DNA from 3 places in the Streptomyces sp. NPDC028305 genome. Region 3 is predicted to be linked to each of the others. Evidence: riboswitches for the same ligand, from Rfam matches in the RefSeq annotation. Region 3 holds a riboswitch; each other region holds the start of a gene.
The links. A riboswitch is a leader RNA that binds a small molecule or an ion and turns the genes downstream of it on or off. The one in region 3 is predicted to bind cyclic di-AMP.
Positions count from the first base shown of each region.

Region 1: it holds a riboswitch for cyclic di-AMP, as region 3 does, so the genes downstream of both, ACZ4WQ_RS46215 (transglycosylase family protein) here and ACZ4WQ_RS21450 (M23 family metallopeptidase) in region 3, are expected to answer to the same signal.
Region 2: it holds a riboswitch for cyclic di-AMP, as region 3 does, so the genes downstream of both, ACZ4WQ_RS25430 (M23 family metallopeptidase) here and ACZ4WQ_RS21450 (M23 family metallopeptidase) in region 3, are expected to answer to the same signal.

Region 1 covers NZ_JBVHTN010000016.1:36,589-39,852, reverse strand. The annotation lists gene eno (phosphopyruvate hydratase) at 1-1,114, opposite strand, end outside; gene ACZ4WQ_RS46215 (transglycosylase family protein) at 1,297-2,007, opposite strand; cyclic di-AMP (ydaO/yuaA leader) riboswitch at 2,009-2,177, opposite strand; gene ACZ4WQ_RS46210 (transglycosylase family protein) at 2,439-3,264, opposite strand, start outside.
Region 2 covers NZ_JBVHTN010000006.1:32,598-35,861, forward strand. The annotation lists gene ACZ4WQ_RS25425 (aldo/keto reductase) at 1-211, opposite strand, end outside; gene ACZ4WQ_RS25430 (M23 family metallopeptidase) at 388-1,551, opposite strand; cyclic di-AMP (ydaO/yuaA leader) riboswitch at 1,563-1,689, opposite strand; gene ACZ4WQ_RS25435 (PP2C family protein-serine/threonine phosphatase) at 1,976-3,223, opposite strand.
Region 3 covers NZ_JBVHTN010000005.1:101,885-105,148, forward strand. The annotation lists gene ACZ4WQ_RS21445 (M16 family metallopeptidase) at 1-1,169, shown strand, start outside; cyclic di-AMP (ydaO/yuaA leader) riboswitch at 1,467-1,665, shown strand; gene ACZ4WQ_RS21450 (M23 family metallopeptidase) at 1,679-2,503, shown strand; gene ACZ4WQ_RS21455 (GntR family transcriptional regulator) at 2,730-3,264, shown strand, end outside.

The sequences.
Region 1 (3,264 bases), on a different contig from region 3:
TGACGTCCTCGGTCTCGCCGGAGCGGTGCGACATCATGCACTTGAAGCCGTTGCGCTGGGCCAGCTCGACCGCGTCCAGGGTCTCGGTCAGCGAGCCGATCTGGTTGACCTTGACCAGCAGCGAGTTCGCGGTGCCGCTCTCGATACCGCGGGCCAGCCGCTCCGGGTTGGTGACGAACAGGTCGTCGCCGACCAGCTGGACCTTGTCACCGAGCTGGTCGGTGATCGTCTTCCAGCCGTCCCAGTCCTCCTCGTTCAGCGGGTCCTCGATGGAGACCAGCGGGTACGCGTCGACCAGCTCGGCGTAGTACGCGGTCATCTCGGCGGCGCTGCGCGCCTTGCCCTCGAACGTGTAGGTGCCGTCCTTGTAGAACTCGGAGGCGGCCACGTCGAGCGCCAGCGCGATGTCCTGGCCCGGCTGGTAGCCGGCCTTCTTGATCGCCTCGACGATCAGGTCGAGGGCGTCGCGGTTGGAGCTCAGGTTCGGGGCGAAGCCGCCCTCGTCGCCGAGGCCGGTGGACAGGCCCCGCTCCTTCAGCACGGACTTCAGGGTGTGGTACACCTCGGTGCCCCAGCGCAGCGCCTCGGAGAAGGACTCCGCGCCGATCGGCGCGATCATGAACTCCTGGATGTCCACGTTGGAGTCGGCGTGCGAGCCGCCGTTGAGGATGTTCATCATCGGGACCGGCAGCAGGTGGGCGTTCGGCCCGCCGAGGTACCGGAAGAGCGGGAGGTCGGAGGCCTCGGACGCGGCGTGCGCCACGGCGAGCGAGACGCCGAGGATGGCGTTGGCGCCGAGCGAGGACTTGTCCGGGGTGGCGTCCAGGTCGAACATCGCCTGGTCGATCAGGCGCTGCTCGGTGGCGTCGTAGCCGACGAGCTCCGGACCGATCTGCTCGATGACGGCGAGGACGGCCTTCTCGACACCCTTGCCGCCGTAACGGTTCTTGTCACCGTCGCGGAGTTCGAGGGCCTCGAAGGCACCGGTGGACGCACCGGAGGGCACGGCGGCACGGCCGGTGCTGCCGTCGTCGAGGCCGACCTCGACCTCGACCGTGGGGTTGCCTCGCGAGTCGAGGATCTCGCGAGCTACGACGACGTCGATGGACGGCACGAGGTTCTCCTTCGTATGGGTCTGTCGTTCTCCGGCATGAGCCTAACGGGCCCGGGGGCCGGGCCCGACGAAGCCCCGGCGGGGCGCGCCTCAGGTGGGGGGGCGGCGCGCCCGGCCGGGGCGGTCCTCGGGGATGTCGGGGTCGCGGTCGCCGGGCTGGGGGGAACGGTCCCGGCGGGGGGTCAGCCGAGGTGGAGCTGCTGGCCCGGGTAGATGAGGTTGGCGTCCTCGACGATGTCCTTGTTCAGCTCGAAGAGCTTCTTCCAGCCGCCCTTGACGTGGTGCGCCTCGGCGATCTTGGAGAGGGTGTCGCCGGACTTGACCTTGTACTCGCCGTCGCCCTTCTTGAACGTGTGGCGGGCCTCACCGCGCGCGGCGTGCTGACCCTCGCCGCGGGGCTGCGCCTTCGGCTTGGCGGGCTGGGCGGGCTTGGCAGGCTGGGCCGGCTTCGCGGGCTGGGCCGGCTTGGCAGGCTGGGCCGGCTTCGAGGACTGCGTGGTGGAGCTGGAGGGGGTCGGGGTGCCGCTGGTGGTCAGCCCCGTGCCGCACACCGGCCAGGCGCCCTTGCCCTGCCCGGCCAGGACCTTCTCGGCTATCTGGATCTGCTGGTCCTTGGTGGCCAGGTCGGCGCGGGAGGCGAAGGACGTACCGCCGTACGCGGCCCAGGTGGAGTTGGTGAACTGGAGGCCGCCGTAGAAGCCGTTGCCCGTGTTGATGGACCAGTTGCCGCCGGACTCGCACTGCGCGACCTTGTCCCACTGGGCGGTGGTCGCGGCCGAGGCGGAGGTGGCCCCCAGGATCGGTGCGGCGATGGCCGCACCGGCGACGCCGGCGAGTGCGGCGATGCGGGTGACCTTCGAGGGACGGCGGTGCTTACCCTTGTCGTTACGCATGTTCGTTCCTCACCGACGCCTACGAGGTGAGCTGTCGGGTTCGGACGTGAGTTGCCCGGCCGGACGCGGCTGACCGCGTCCGTCTTCACCCCTAGCCGACCGAGCCCGTCTCCGGGCCGCCGCGGCACCTACCTTGGGTCCCCCGCTCCTGCCTTCGGCGCTGACGCGTCTGGTTCCCCCCGACCGCCGGCAGGACTCGGCGTGACGATCGACGGTGCCCGCGGTAGCGAGCGGGAAGACGTTAAACACACCTTCCGATGAGGTTCAAACCCCCATATCTCAGCGAAGGCGGCCCGATCCGCACCCAGCCGTCCCACATCTACGCAGGTGAGGCCGGGTACGGAAAGATCGGACAGGAGGCACAGGCCGGGCGATGTGACGAGATGTATGTCTCACTGCCGCCAGATCGGGCATTTCACCCCGAACTGCCGCTACCTCGCGCTGAGATCGAGACGCTGACCAGGGTGGATGAGGCCGGGGTTGCCCCCGATGAGCGATTTGTCGCTCTGGTACAGCCGGGCCCAGTCTCCGTTGGCCTCCTGCCCGTCCACGGTGTCTGACGAGGCGTCATCGGTGCGCACGCTGGAGTCCTCGCGGCCGAGGGGCGGAAGCGTGATCTCGGTGCGGCCCTCGCCGCCGCGCGAGGCGTGCCGCCCGGAGGGCCGCGCCTCGTCCGACGCGTCCCCGGACTCGCCCTCCTGGGCGTCGGGTGCGCCGCGGTGGCGGCCGGTGGGCGCGGAGGAGTCCTCGTCGACCTTGTCGCCCTTGGCGCCCTTGTCGGCGCCGGAGGGCGCGCCGCCCTCCCCGCGGGACGTCTCGTCGGCGGCGCGGTCGGAGTCGCCGGACTTGCCGTGGCCCTTCCCGTCGGAAGCGCCATCGACCGCGCTGCCGTCCGCGCCGTCGCCGGTCGCGGAGGGATCCGGCGTCCCGGTCTTGTCGGACTTACCGGACTCCTCCGAGTTATCGGATTCACGGGAGTTATCGGACTGACCGGAATTACCGGACGATTCCCCCGTCTTGGAGTCGTCGATCCCCGTGGGCTCCTCCGAATCCTTGGCCTCCGGCCCGCCCTTGCCGCCGGAGTTCCCGTCCAGCGCGTCGCCGAGGTCGGCGAGCCCGGCACCCAGCGCACAGCTCGGCCAGGCGTCCGGCCCGCGGTCGCCGAGGATCGCCTGGGCGATGGCTATCTGCTGGGAGCGGCTGGCGAGGTCGGGGCGCGGGGCGTACTGCTGGCCGCCGTACTTCTTCCACATGTCC
Region 2 (3,264 bases), on a different contig from region 3:
CGGACTCCCCGCCCGAGTTGCCCGGCACCCACGCGGAGTAGACGTCCGCGGTGTCGATGAAGTTGCCGCCCGCCGCCACGTAGGCGTCGAGCACGGCGAAGGACTCGGCCTCGTCCGCCGTCCAGCCGAAGACGTTCCCGCCGAGTGACAGAGGGAACACGGACAGGTCCCCGAGCTGCTTGCGGTTGTCGGTCTGCTTGTTGTCAGCCATGCGTTATTTCAGCGCGGTGGCGGAAGGGCGTATTCCCATCCCTGAGCGGGTTCACCCTCGCGAAAAAAACCGGCGACCTTGGCGTCAAGGGGGGAGAGAGCGCCAAGGCCGCCGGGGTGCGGGGGCCGGACCGGTCGGACCGGTCTATAGGGCCTGCGGGGACGGGAGCGCGGCGGTCACGGGGTCAGGCCGTGGTCGCGGAGCCAGGGCATCGGGTTGATCGGGCTGCCGCCGCCCGGGCGGACCTCCAGGTGGAGGTGCGGGCCGGTCACGTTGCCCGTGGCGCCGACGCGGCCGATGACCTCGCCCGTCGTCACCGAGCCCGACGTACGGACCATCGACGACAGGTGGCAGTACCAGATCTCGGTGCCGTCGTTCAGCTTGAGCACGATGCGGTAGCCGTACGAACCGGCCCACCCGGCCGAGGTGATGGTGCCGCCGTGGACCGCCTTGACCGGGGTGCCGGTCGGGGCGGCGAAATCCTGGCCGGTGTGGTCGGCCGACCACATGTCGCCGGCCTGGCCGAACGACGCGGTCAGGGTGTACGAGGCGACGGGCAGGGTGTACTGGGCGGCGAGCTTGGCCAGGCGCTCGGCCTCGGCCTTCTTCCTGGCCGCCTCCTCCGCCTTCCGCTTGGCCTCCGCCTCGGCGGCCTTCTTCTTGGCCTCGGCCTCGGCCTTGCGCTTCGCCTCCGCGTCGGAGGCCTTCTTGGCAGCGGTGGCGGCCTTCTCGGCGGCCTGCTTGGCGGCGGCGTCGGCCGCGGCGTCGCGCTGCGACTCGTCGGCGGCGTTCTGCTGGTTCTCGGCCTGCTGGAGGATGCGGGCGCGCAGTGCCTCGCCCGCGTCGGTGGCGCCGTTCTCCTCGTCCTCGGAGGTCAGGCCGGCCGTGGAGAGGGGGGTGGCGGTGGTGGAGCCGTCGGAGTCGGAACCGGAGTCGGAGAACAGCGCGCCGATGCCGGGCAGGTCCTTGGCGTCGGGGAGGGCGTCCTGCACCTGACCGGCGACGTGCGCCAGGTCCGGCATGGATATGGGGGCCTTGGGGCGGTCCTTGGCGGTCGCCATCCCGCCGGCGCCGACCGCCGCGATCACGCCGACGCCGAGGACGGCGCCGCTGCGGGCCATGGTGCCGCCGCGCTGCTTGGGGACGCGGTGCTTGCCGCGTACGGGGGCTATGGACTCCTCGGTGGGATTCCACTCCTCCCAGGTCTCGGTGTCCTGGTCGGCCCCCGCCTTGGCGGCCGGTTCGAACCAGGAGCCGTAGCGGACCGCGGTCCCGGTACCGGTGTCGACACCGGACCGGCGGGTCGGAGCTTCTTCAAGGGCAGACCTGTTGGACGCCACGCGGGCGCACTCCTTTCCTTCCCTCTCGCCTACCGGGTTAGCTGACGGGTTCGGAGCAGGAAGGTCTCCTACGGGTCAGGTTCGACCCGATTCACCCCAAGGTTGGTGGTTCCCCGGTTCCCTTGGTGTTGCTGTTGTCGCTCTGCTGCTGGGTGCTGCCGTGCGTGCGGGATTCGGCGACGGCGCGCGGTGCCGCCTCTTGCGGCGGTTGTGACGACCGCGCTGCGTTATCGAACGTTAATAGAAGGCGTGACCTGATTCCAAGCCGTTCCCGGGAATCAGAGGAACCTTTGAGGTGAACTTAACGCCGAACATGGGACAGATGAGGGCGAGTCGGCGGCTGTCCAAGCGCACCCGGAAACGCCCTCGACCTGATCGTGCGTCAATCGTTATCCGTAATGATCATGGTCCGCTACGGAGCGTGTTAAGGCGCGGTGCCGGGCGTCACCGGGGAGCGGCGCAGCGCCAGCAGCGCCATGTCGTCCGCGGTCCCGCCGCCCGTGTGCCGCTCCACGTCCGCGACCAACGCGTCGAGCAACTCCACCGGTCCGGTGAAGCCGAGGCCGCGCAGCCGGACCGCCGGGTCGTAGAACACGCCCCGCTCGTCGCGCGCCTCGCTCACGCCGTCGGTGAACAGCAGCAGGGTCACCCCTTCGGCGAACGGCAGCTCCTCCACCCGGTCCGGCCACGCCCCCAGGTCGCCCATCCCCAGCGGCAGCGCCGGTACTTCGGGCTCGGGGCTGCACACCGAGCCGTCGGCGTGCAGCAGGAGAGGCGCCGGGTGGCCGCGGTTGATGAGGCGGAGGAGGGAGTCGCCGCGGGGGATCTCGGCGAGCACCGCCGTGATGAACCCCTCGGACTGTTCGATGTCGCCCCGCCGGGCCCGCTCCCGCTGCAACGCCCGCTCCAGGCGCAGCGCGAGCCCCTCCAGCGTCGCCTCCTGCTCGGCGGCCTCCCGGAAGGCGCCGATGGTGATCGCGACCACCTCGACCGCCCCCAGCCCCTTGCCCCGTACGTCGCCGATGAGCATCCGTACGCCGTGCGGGGTGTCCTGCACGGCGTAGAGGTCGCCGCCGATCGCGGCATCGCGCTCCGCGGCCACGTAGCGGGCCGCGACGTCCAGGCCGGCGAGGCGGGCGGGCGGCGCGGGCAGGACGGCGCGCTGGGCCGCCTCCGCGATGCCGCGCGCCGAGGCCAGCCGCCGGCCGCCGCGGTGGATGACGTGGTTGGTGAGGAGGGCCAGCAGGGCGACCGTCACGACGGTGGCGACCTCGGTGGCCGCCTGGGCCCAGTCCCCGACGCCGTGGAACTCGGCCAGCAGGCAGGCGGCGGCGACCGCTACGGCCGCGGTGACGGCCGTCAGCCGCGGCGAGTAGAACGGAGCGGCGACGAGCGGGGCGGCGGCGAGGAAGGGGGCGGCCGTGTACTGGGGCGGGGTGCCGAGGTCGAAGGCGATCCCGCCCGCGATCAGGATGCCGGGGAGCCAGGGCGCGAAGCGGCGGCCTGCGGCGCCCCCGGGCGCCTCGTCGCCCGCGCGGGGCCCGTCCGCGCGCGGTTCCCCGCGCCCGGGTGCGCGCGGTCGCGTACGCGGTCTCGTACGCCGCCTTGTACGCGGTCCCTTGAGCGGGCTCGTACGGGCGCCCGTACGAGCCCTGCTCCCTCGCACCCGCACCGGTCGCTCTCGCTTTCCCCTGGTCCTCTGCTCCTCTTACG
Region 3 (3,264 bases):
AGGGCACCGACAAGCACACCGCCGAGGAGTTCGCCGCCGAGCTGGAGCGCTGCGGCGCCACCCTGGACGCACACGCCGACCACCCCGGCCTCCGCGTGTCCCTGGAGGTCCCCGTCTCCCGGCTGCCCAAGGCGCTCGGCCTGCTGGCCGACGCGCTGCGCGCGCCCGCCTTCCCCGAGGGCGAGGTCGAGCGGCTGGTGCGCAACCGCCTGGACGAGATCCCGCACGAGCTGGCCAATCCGGCCCGGCGCGCCTCGATGGCACTGTCCAAGACGCTGTTCCCGGCGGAGTCCCGGATGTCCCGCCCGCGCCAGGGCACCCAGGAGACCGTCGAGGGCATCGACGCCGCGGCCGTGCGGGCCTTCTACGAGACGCATGTCCGCCCCTCCACCACGACCGCCGTGGTCGTCGGCGACCTGACCGGCGTCGACCTCGACAAGGCGCTGGCCGACACCCTCGGCGCCTGGACGGGCGGCGCCGCCGAGCCCCGCTCCATGCCGCCGATCACCGCCGATGACACCGGCCGGGTGATCATCGTCGACCGGCCGGGCGCGGTGCAGACCCAGCTGCTCATCGGGCGGATCGGCGCCGACCGCCACGACCGCATCTGGCCCGCCCAGGTGCTGGGCACCTACTGCCTGGGCGGCACCCTCACCTCCCGGCTGGACCGGGTGCTGCGCGAGGAGAAGGGCTACACCTACGGCGTGCGCGCCTTCGGCCAGGTGCTCCGCTCGGCGGCCCCGGACGCCTCTGGAGGGGCCACGGGCGCCGCGATGCTGGCCATCAGCGGCTCGGTGGCCACCGAGGTCACCGGTCCCGCCCTGGAGGACCTGTGGAAGGTGCTGGGCACGCTCAAGGAGGAGGGCCTGACGGACGCCGAGCGCGATGTCGCCGTGCAGAACCTCGTCGGGGTGGCCCCGCTGAAGTACGAGACGGCGGCCGCGGTCGCGGGTACGCTGGCCGACCAGGTCGAGCAGCACCTGCCGGACGACTTCCAGGCGCACCTGTACGCGCGCCTCGCGGAGACCGGCACGGTGGAGGCGACGGCCGCGGTGGTGAGCGCCTTCCCGCCCGACAGGCTGGTCACGGTGCTCGTGGGCGACGCCTCGAAGATCGAGGAGCCGGTCAAGGAGCTCGGCATCGGCGAGGTGAGCGTCATCCAGGGCTGACCTGGAGATGACCCGGGGGTTTACCCCAGGTTGACGTGAGGCCGACGCGCCCGGCCGCCCTCGCGAGCTGGGCGAACGGGCCGCCGGGACAAGGACCCTGGCGCCGTTTCAGGCGCCGGGGTTTCCTTTTGTTGCCGTTTCACCGGTCGTTTCGCCCGCTTTATAGCAGAGGTTGCCCATCTGGATGGGCGTGTCTGTGGGGAAACCAACAAAAGAGCGGAACCGTTTGGTGATCGAAAGCGGTCCCGCTTAGCGTCAGTCCGGTTGCCCGCCCGAGACACGCCGCGCCCGCGGCACGGACAACCATCGCCGAATCCCCGTACGGCGCGAGCCAGGGGAACCGGGGAACCAGCCTCGCCCGTTGCCGCCCGCGGCGCCGGAGGGGCGATTCCCAGGGGTGAATCGGACGCCTTCCCCGCGAGGGGCGAGGGGCCCGTAGGAGACCTTCCTGCTCCGAACCCGTCAGCTAACCCGGTAGGCGAGAGGGAAGGAAAGGAGTGCGCCGCTTCATGGCGATCACCCGTACCACCGGGAAGCACCGCCGCCCCGGACGCGCCCCCCGTACCGCCCGCTCCGGCGCCAACCTGGCGGGCATAGCCACACTGGCCGCCTCCGGCGTGGTCGCCGGCTTCGCCGCCCCGGCGCTCGCGGCCTCGGACGACGGGCGCGGCGCCGAGGACACCGGGCTGCGCCAGGCGGTCGCCATGGGCGACGAGCTCGCCGACCAGGTCGCCGCCCAGGCGGAGACCCAGCAGTCCTTCGCCGCGGAGGCCGCCGCCAAGGCGCAGGCCGAGGCCGACGCCCGCAAGGAGGCCGCGCGGCTGGCCGCGGAGGCGAAGCGCAAGGCGGAGGCGGCCGCGAAGAAGGCCAAGCAGGAGCGTGAGGCCAAGGAGCGCGCGGCGCGCGAGGCGGAGCGCAAGCGGCTGAACATGTTCGTGCTGCCGGTCTCCGGCTCGTACCTCTCCACCAGCTACCAGGCCTCCAGCGGCCTGTGGTCCTCCGGCAGCCACACCGGGGTGGACTTCCACGCCGCGTCCGGGACCTCGGTGCACTCCGTGGGCTCCGGCACCGTCGTCGAGGCCGGCTGGGGCGGCGCGTACGGCAACAACATCGTGATCAAGATGAACGACGGCACCTACACCCAGTACGCGCATCTGTCGTCCCTCAGCGTCTCCGTCGGCCAGGCGGTCACCCCCGGTCAGCAGATCGGCCTGTCCGGCGCCACGGGCAACGTCACCGGGCCGCATCTGCACTTCGAGGCCCGCACGAGCCCGGACTACGGCTCGGACATCGACCCCGTCGCCTATCTGCGCTCGCACGGCGTCAACATCTGATCAACCGCACGCCGCCCGAAGGCCCCGGTCCCACGGACCCGGGGCCTTCGGTCTGTCTGTCTGTCCGTCCGCCCGCTGTCCGTCCGCTCGCCCTGGCCAAAAAATATCCATGAAATCCCCCCGCCCATCGGAAATTCCAGCCGCTTAGAATAGAGTCGCTGAACACGCGTCAATCGGCTGCGTTTCGCGGAGATTAAGGCGGAGGTTCGACAATGCGGGACCGTAAGTGAACGGCGATACGACCGCGGTCCACGGCAGCCGCCGGATTTCGGCGCACGCGGTGTGTACGGCGATCCGCGACGACATCGTCTCCGGCACCTTCGCGCCGGGCAGCCGGCTGACCGAGGAAGTCCTCGCCCGGCGGTACGGCGTCTCGCGTGTGCCCGTGCGCGAGGCCCTGCGCACCCTGGAGTCGGAGGGCTTCGTGACCACCCGCCGGCACGCGGGCGCATGCGTGGCCCAGCCGTCCGACCGGGAGGCCGCCGACCTGCTGGACATCCGCGCGCTGCTGGAGCCGCTGGGCGCCGCCCGGGCCGCCCAGCGCCGCACCGAGGCGCATCTGAAGGTGTTGCGCGGCCTGGTCCGGCTGGGCCAGGAGCGGGCCCAGCGCGGTCAGCTGGGCGAACTGCGGTCGCTGAGCGACTGGTTCCACGAGACGCTGGCCCAGGCGTCCGGCAGCCCGAGCCTGGCCGGGCTGCTGGTGCAGCTGCGGCGCAAGATCGCCTGGGTGTACGCGGTGGAGCCCCGCCGGTCCGCGCCGC